2 regions of the Paenibacillus sp. 1781tsa1 genome follow, and region 2 is predicted to be linked to the other one. Evidence: riboswitches for the same ligand, from Rfam matches in the RefSeq annotation. Region 2 holds a riboswitch; the other holds the start of a gene.
What was found. A riboswitch is a leader RNA that binds a small molecule or an ion and turns the genes downstream of it on or off. The one in region 2 is predicted to bind glycine.
Positions count from the first base shown of each region.

Region 1 (4,218 bases), 4.9 Mb from region 2:
ACCCGATCGTATCCGCTAAGCCAGATGATGTTAAAGAAAACCTGAAATAGCACTGCCGTAATTAGACCCACAATAGTCGCTCCATTTTTCAAAAACAGCAGACTCGTTCGGATAATTCCTTTCATTTTAACCATCTCCTTTAGTTTTGTTTCGCTCTTTTATATATCGTATTGATATATGACAATTGTTAATATATCAATACGATATATAAAACGTCAATATGTTTTTATTTTGTTTGTTGTAAAAGACAAAAATAGCCGATACAAATCTTCACCAGGAAGAGTTTGTATCGGCCTTTCGTATCATGCAAAGAGCGCTGCATCACCTTTAATAATCAAGACTAAGGACTACATGAGATAGCGTTAAGTTAGATTTAATTCATACCGATTCTATTACGCCTTAGGTTCTACGTCATTTTCATTTTCAGTCGCGGACTCCGTCTCAGGCTCTGCACGCTTTGCCTTCGGTTTAGCCAGCTTCTGCATCATTTTGCGGCCAGTTGGTGTCTGGGCCAGTCCGCCTTGGGCCGTCTCCCGGTGGCGGCTCGGCATCGCACTGCCTACTTCCAGCATAACGTCAATGACTTCATCTGACGGAATGGCACTACGCACTCCGGCCAATGCCATGTCGGCCGCAGCCAGTGCCGTGACGGCACCCAGTCCGTTACGGACGATGCACGGAATTTCAACGAGGCCTGCGACCGGATCGCAGATAAGGCCCAGTGTATTTTTTAACGCCAGGCCTACGGCATGAACGACCTGCTCCGGTGTACCTCCACGCAGTTCAACCATGGCACCCGCAGCCATGCCGATCGCGGAACCCACTTCTGCCTGACAGCCACCTTCCGCACCAGAGATAAATGAATTGTTGGCAATGACATAACCAATCGCCCCTGCACAGAACAACCCGTTCACCAGATGTTCGTCCGTCCAGCCAAATCGCTCCTGTGAGCTGATAAACACACCAGGGATGATGCCGCAGGAACCGGCTGTTGGTGTTGCGACAATCCGGCCCATGGAGGCATTCACTTCAGATACACACAGGGCATACGCCATGGCAAGTGCGGAAGCATCACCAGAGCAAGTCTCACCCTTGCGAATGTACTCGGCCATTCTTTTACCGTCTCCACCCGTTAATCCACTGCGTGATGTGGTATCTTCCGTTAACCCTTTACGTACCGCTTCCTTCATCACCTGATAATATTCAGACATCTGCTTCACAACATCCGCTTCCGGTGTATTGGTCTCCTGAACCTGCTCCTCGATCATCAGTTGAGCAATCGTTTTGGATTCCGCTGTACAGATCGTATTCAGTTCGTGTAAATGTTTAAATCGCATCCGAATCAACTCCTCTCTTCAAATCGATGACACGAATGTCCAGTACATGATCCAGCTCCTTCAGACGCTTGAGCATATCCGGATTCGGCACGCCGTCCATCTCCATCGCAGTAAGCGCTTCGCCATCACGGGCTTTCCGGTCCACCTGCATATACCCGATGTTAACCCCGGATGAACTGATCGTGGACGTTACCGAGGCGAGCACTCCTGCTTTGTCCGCATGTCGCAGAACGAGTGTCGGAAACTCACCACTAATCTGAACACGAAAATCATTCATCGCATGCACCGATACACTACCACCACCAATAGAAGCACCGATTAAGGAACATGTACGTCCTTCATGCCACAACTCAATTTTGACCGTATTGGGATGAGGAGCAGGCAGGCCGCTTGTATAAAACTCAACCTCCATGCCCGCTTCCTCTGCGTATTGCTCTGCATCCGGGATACGTGGATCGTCTGTGACATAGTCCAAAAGACCACCGATCAGTGCCAGATCTGTTCCGTGCCCCTGATACGTATCAGCGAATGAACCGTATAGTGTCAGCCGGGCACGTTCAGGCGTACAACCTAGCCACTGACGAGCGATTCTTCCCAGCCTTGCTGCTCCAGCTGTATGTGAACTTGAAGGCCCCGTCATCGACGGACCAATAATTGAGAAAACATCTTTAAATCGCACCTTATAACCCTCCAATTGTATTCGTCATTTGCATCCAGATCCCATGCCATAATGTTCCTTTATTACTGAATGATGACATCAAAAAAGGACAGAAGAAGGCCTCAGGCCCTCTCTCTGTCCTCGATACCTGAGAGTTTCACGATTCAGCAGTGTCTCACGACAAGGTGCATGGCCTGCAATTGCAGACAAGTCACCGGACTGACTGATCATATACCCCTTGGGTGGCGCAGTTCGCGCACTCTCCAGAGTTGCGTCCAACGATGGTACATTTACCTGAGAGATTAACCACTGGGCTGGGTGCGCAGCAGCTTGCTCCTTCGGTGCCTGAACAATAGCCATTTTGGTCGGCTAACTCAGGTCTCTCCCGCTCGTTATCATCCGCTGTATGGAACCATTCTGAGCGTATGTCAGAACAGTAATGGAAATTGTTCATTCTTCTTCATTAAGATTAATCGACCGGAAGATCAGTGTCAACAAACTTAACGATATCTTTGGATGTATTTCCTTCATTTTCGATTGAACCGATGAAAACCAGAATATTTTGTCAGATTTCATCACATTAATACGATAAAAAGAACTTTTAAACAGCTTATTTCATTTTCCTTCAATTCATAAAGCGCTTACTACTATTTATGATAATGTCCACGAAACTGTTCGGGTATTCAGGCAACCATATCTTTGAGCTACACTATTCATAGCCCTTAAGGATCTGCACACCCGGATTATAAATCACAGTTCGTAGAAGATACTCTCGTTCTGTACATATGGTCTGCAATACTTGCTACATAGCTTCGGCATGCGATCTTTCATCCATTCGTGCCTAGACTCGTTCGCCATCTGAAAAGCATAATAACCAAGTGTAAAGATCAACATGAACCCTTCCATTAATCGTATATCACGATCCGTCAGTGGTGCGATCTTTTTTGTGTATCCGGATAAGAATATGTCACGTTCCTCCCGATTGAACATAAGCGCTGCCCCTCCGGCATCGAAAAGATAATAACCATAACCGTGTAGACAAAAATCAATCATGGACATTCCCTGATCCGTTATCAGCAGATTATTGCGAGTAATATCCCCATGAATGATTCCCCATGTCCCCGCCTGCTGTGGGTACGTTGCTAGCTGCTCGTTAATGTTCTCAAACGTCTCCCGAAGCAGATTGAAGTCTTCCGTTGTAAAAATTCCCAATCGGACACCTTCCTCCAGCTGCCCTAGCATGACCAAATTCTCAGGGATATTGCCATATGTCGGCCGTACCTTTGTTCGATCTGTCTGATTCTGCACACGCCCATACTGATGAAGCATCTGTAGTTGCGCACCAAGATCATATATCTGCTCTGTTGTCAGGCGTTCTCCCTGCTGGATGTCCCTGCCCTCAATCCACTCCAGTACTGTACAGCAGATTTCTTTACCTGCTTCACTTGTCCATAACGTGACCCAATCTCCCGATACATTGCGTACCGGATGTTGTACGCGTAATGCTGTCGTTGCATTTAACTCATGAAGCAGGTTCATCTCTGCCTCCAGTGCAGGAGGCGTGTGCTGAATGCCTGACATACTTGCATATGCAGCTTGATGGATACGCAGCAGATACTTCTGCCCGCTTGCTTCATCAACGACATGATACGTCAGGTTCTCATTGTGACGAATATAAGAAACGACAGGTTTTTCAATCGTGTAATTCTGTATGATATCGGTTGCCATGTGGTCATAAGACCTCTGATTCGTAGTGATTATCAACATCTCCTTCGAAGTTGTGTAAACGCTCTCTTATTACTGAATATCGTAGCATAATGTTTATCCCGCATACAGAAAATTCCACTAAAATTATAAATTAAAAAAAGCACAACTCCCGAACAAGCGTCCAGGCATTGTGCTTCTTTTGTCTCTATTTATTTCTTCATTTCTCTGTCTGTTGCCCTATGTGACACTCCATGATCCAATTAACCAAAACGACCCATAATGTATTCTTGGGTCAAGCGATTGTCCGGGTTCGTGAAGATATGCTCTGTATCCCCGTGCTCAATCATGCTTCCCAGATAGAAGTAAGCTGTATAATCCGAAATACGTGCTGCCTGCTGCATGTTATGGGTAACAATAACAATCCGCAGCTCCTTCTTGAGCTCGGTAATCAATTCTTCAACTTTACCCGTGGATACCGGGTCAAGTGCAGATGCAGGCTCATCGAGCAGCAGAATC
Region 1 covers NZ_JAMYWY010000001.1:507,688-511,905, reverse strand. Annotated here, with positions in the region: gene NKT06_RS02460 (YhgE/Pip domain-containing protein) at 1-125, opposite strand, end outside; gene sdaAA (L-serine ammonia-lyase, iron-sulfur-dependent, subunit alpha) at 393-1,337, opposite strand; gene sdaAB (L-serine ammonia-lyase, iron-sulfur-dependent subunit beta) at 1,327-2,016, opposite strand; glycine riboswitch at 2,129-2,264, opposite strand; glycine riboswitch at 2,269-2,393, opposite strand; gene NKT06_RS02445 (phosphotransferase enzyme family protein) at 2,746-3,723, opposite strand; gene pstB (phosphate ABC transporter ATP-binding protein PstB) at 3,963-4,218, opposite strand, start outside.
Region 1: it holds a riboswitch for glycine, as region 2 does, so the genes downstream of both, sdaAB (L-serine ammonia-lyase, iron-sulfur-dependent subunit beta) here and gcvT (glycine cleavage system aminomethyltransferase GcvT) in region 2, are expected to answer to the same signal.

Region 2 (4,218 bases):
ATTGGTGTCAGAATCCCGTGGTTGATTGCATTGTTCAGGAACAATACTTTACCTGGTTCAATAATCAGGTTGACCAGCGGTAGCAAGCCCAGATTCATCAGACCTTGTACTCCGGCAGACAATACTTTGCTAATCGCTTCTACAGCAGGCCCGATGCCCAGTAGAGCAATAATCCCCAAGATCCCGCCAATAATACCGGCTGAGAAGTTATTAACCAGCATTTCAAATCCAGCTTTAACTTTACCTTCAATGGATTTATCGAACTTTTTGATGATCCATGCTGCCAGTGGTCCGGCAATCATGGCGCCGAGGAACATCGGAATATCACTACCCACGATGACCCCGATGGTCATAATGGCACCTACGACACCACCACGCTGACCATGCACCATCGTACCCCCGGTGTAACCAATTAACAGTGGCAGCAAATATTTAATCATTGGATCGACTAGCTGTGCTAGTGTCCCGTTAGGGAACCAGCCTGTTGGAATGAACATGGCCGTAATTAATCCCCAGGCGATGAACGCTCCCATATTCGGCATGACCATACCACTCAGGAATCGGCCAAAACGCTGCACACCTACCCGTAGCCCACCTTTGGAATTGGACGATTGGTCCAAATTACTCATTGTATTATCCTCCTTGGATCAAGTGATTATGACTTATGAAAGGGGTATCATTTCTCCCCTGCTGTAATCCTAAGCGAGAATGCTCTCCTGTTCAATGAAATGAAAGCGTACTTTCGTCATGAACAATGATGACAACATTAGGTTATGTAATCGTTTTAACCGATGCATAATGGCTGAACCCATTGGTACACAAGGCTTTTCCTGCCTATGACTTTTGTCATTTCCAAAATCATTTTCCAACCTATAGTTTGGTCCAAGCAGGTGATTTACATCCCCAATCAGCTTCAATCCGCATTCCAAACCATTCTTGAAAAGCACAAAAAACCTGTGCAAGCATCCGGCTCACACAGGTCGAAACAATATGAAGCTTATTACATTTTGTTATAAAATATAAGTTAATAAGTACAAGTTCGTTGATACTATTCTTCCGTATGTTTACGATACGCGTCTGCATTCATCAATGTAGACAATGCTGCTGTCAGATCTCCTTCAACACGGATCTCAATCATCCAGCCTTCCTCGTAAGGAGAACTGTTCACAAGTTCAGGTGAGTCCTGCAACGAATCATTCACTGCAATAATTGAACCGGTGACGGGAGAGAACAAATCCGAGACCGTTTTGACCGATTCGATCGTTCCAATGCTGTCTTCTGCTTTTACATTGGATTCAAGGTCAGGCAATTCCACAAACACAATGTCACCCAGCTGATGCTGCGCGAACTCGGTAATGCCAATACGTACAGTATCCTCCCCTACGGTTTGCACCCATTCGTGCTCTTCACTGTACAGGAAATCACGTTTCAATTCGCTCATCGATATCCGCCTCGCTTTTCATTAATGAGTGCATGCGTTCTTTGACCTTTAACCTTTTTCCCAGAACATAGCGTATGATATTTTTGAATCAAATGTCAAGATACCTTACAATTTATTTACTGAGCACCTTAAAATCCTGTAACCGGATTTCACTCTTTCTTCATATACTGGTAAAAAATCAAATAGTAAGCGCAGTCTTTATAAATACACGAACAATAATATTAAAACCAAATCAAACATTCGGTTTTTAATCATTATCTATGATATCGTTCTTGACATCGGCAGTGGATTCACGTTTTAATGAGAGGAGTAAATGTGTTTATTGGACTATGTTATACCCGCGGATGAATGTAAAGGGAGAGATTACCCGTGACACCCGATTCGGGATGTACATGAGGTAACGCCGAAGGAGTAAACCACCGATAAGCGGGGGTGAATCTCTCAGGCAAAAGGACTTTTACGGGACGCAACTCTGGAGAGCATCTATTCGCCCTGAGCGGGCGTTATGATCACCCAAGGGGAAACCTGCTGCACAACTCAGCGGGGTAACTCTCAGGTACAAGGGACAGAGCCTTAGAATACAGCGTGCTACTTGGCATGCCGATTCTTTGGCCTGTCCTTTTCCTTTTTCCCAAAAAACGAAAAACAGGATTCAGATCGGCGCTGTCATAGCTGCCTTACCATACTTATCTACGAAAGATCTCTAGCTGAAAAATTTAAAAATACCCTGGTTCATTGATCCACGATTGTATATCCGGCCGGTTGACGGCTCATGACGAGGTGATTTGATGTCCAATTTGCTAAGAACACCACTCTTCCCCCTATATCAGCAATATGAAGGCGTACGGTGCATTGATTTTGGAGGCTGGGAGCTTCCGGTGCAATTTAGCGGAATCCAGAAAGAACATGAAGCGGTACGTGAGCGTGCTGGACTGTTTGATGTATCCCATATGGGCGAATTCACGGTACAGGGTGAGCAGGCTGAAGCTTTTTTGCAACAAATGACCACCAATGATGTAACCACGCTGGTCCCCGGTCAAGCCCAGTACACCTTGATGTGTTATCCAGATGGCGGTGTGGTCGATGACCTGCTCGTGTATAAGCTGGAAGATCAGCATTATATGCTCGTCGTTAACGCCTCCAATATCGACAAGGATTGGGCGTGGCTGCAAGAGCACTTGATCCCTGGCGTGAGCATGACCAACGATTCGGAGCAGACAGCGCTACTCGCCCTGCAAGGTCCACTGGCTGTAGATATTATCGGAAAAGTTACAGATACAGATGTATCGGCGATTGAACCGTTTCGTTTTGTGCAGGATGCCGAAGTCTGTGGAGCAAAATTGCTGTTGTCCCGTACCGGTTATACCGGCGAAGATGGCTTTGAACTATATGTTCCTGCAGATCAGGCCGCTGTGGTCTGGAATGGATTAATGCAAGCTGGTGAAGGTCACGGACTGGTGCCAACCGGACTTGGTGCCCGAGATACATTGCGCTTTGAAGCAAAGCTTCCCCTATACGGACAGGAATTGTCGGCAACCATCTCTCCACTCGAAGCTGGTGTTGGCATGTTTGTGAAGCTGAATGCCGGACCTTTTATCGGACATGAAGCCTTGTTACAGCAAAAAAATGACGGGCCTGCCCGCAAGCTGGTTGGCATCGAAGTCCTGGAACGCGGTATCCCTCGCCCCCACTATCCGATTTACGCCGAAGGCGTACAGATTGGCGAAGTGACAACAGGCACGCAATCACCTACATTGAAGCGTAATCTGGGGCTTGCCCTTATCGACAGCAAATACACTGCGCTCGGAACCCCGCTTGAGATTGAGATCCGAGGTAAGAAACTGAAAGCCGAGGTCGTAAAGACCCCTTTTCATAAACGGACACGAACGTCAAAGACACCTACTCAAGGAGCTGATCAAGCATGAGCAAGCACCGTTACATTCCCATGACCGAGCAGGATCAGAGCGCCATGCTCGCAACCATCGGTGTGGATTCGCTGGAGGAACTGTTCCAGGACATTCCCAAAGAGATTCGTTATCAGGGCGAGCTGCCCGTATCCTCGAAACTTGATGAATATGCACTGACACGTCACATGTCCAAGCAAGCTGGTGCCAACGCCAATTTCGAAACACACGCCAGCTTCCTCGGCGCAGGCATATACGATCATCATGTTCCTTCCGTCATCAATCACGTCATTTCCCGTTCCGAGTTCTACACTGCCTACACACCTTATCAGCCTGAGATCAGCCAAGGTGAACTACAGGCCATTTTCGAATTCCAGTCCTACATCTGTGAATTAACCGGTATGGCTGTGGCCAATGCCAGCATGTATGACGGAGCAACAGCCTTTGCAGAAGCAGGGAATCTGGTCGCAGCGGCAACTCGTCGCAAACAGCTCATCGTATCCCGCACCGTTCATCCGGAAGCCCGTCAGGTACTGCAGGCATATGCGCACGGACTCCGTCTGGAGATTGTCGAGATCGGATATAAGGATGGAGTCACGGACTGGGATGCCCTGCAAGCCGCCATATCGGACGATACCGCTGCTGTCATGATTCAGAGTCCAAACTTCTTTGGTGCCGTGGAAAATGTAAAGCAAGCTGCCGACCTCGTGCATGCGCACAAAGGCCTGCTCGTCGTAAGTGCTAACCCGCTATCGCTGGGTCTGCTGGAAGCCCCAGGCAAGCTGGGTGCCGACATCGTCGTTGGCGATGCGCAGCCCCTCGGTATTGCCGCTTCACTCGGCGGTCCGACATGCGGATATTTCGCCGTATCCC
Region 2 covers NZ_JAMYWY010000001.1:5,378,596-5,382,813, forward strand. Annotated here, with positions in the region: gene NKT06_RS24200 (PTS mannitol transporter subunit IIBC) at 1-629, opposite strand, end outside; gene gcvH (glycine cleavage system protein GcvH) at 1,049-1,441, opposite strand; glycine riboswitch at 1,786-1,908, shown strand; glycine riboswitch at 1,912-2,012, shown strand; gene gcvT (glycine cleavage system aminomethyltransferase GcvT) at 2,230-3,366, shown strand; gene gcvPA (aminomethyl-transferring glycine dehydrogenase subunit GcvPA) at 3,363-4,218, shown strand, end outside.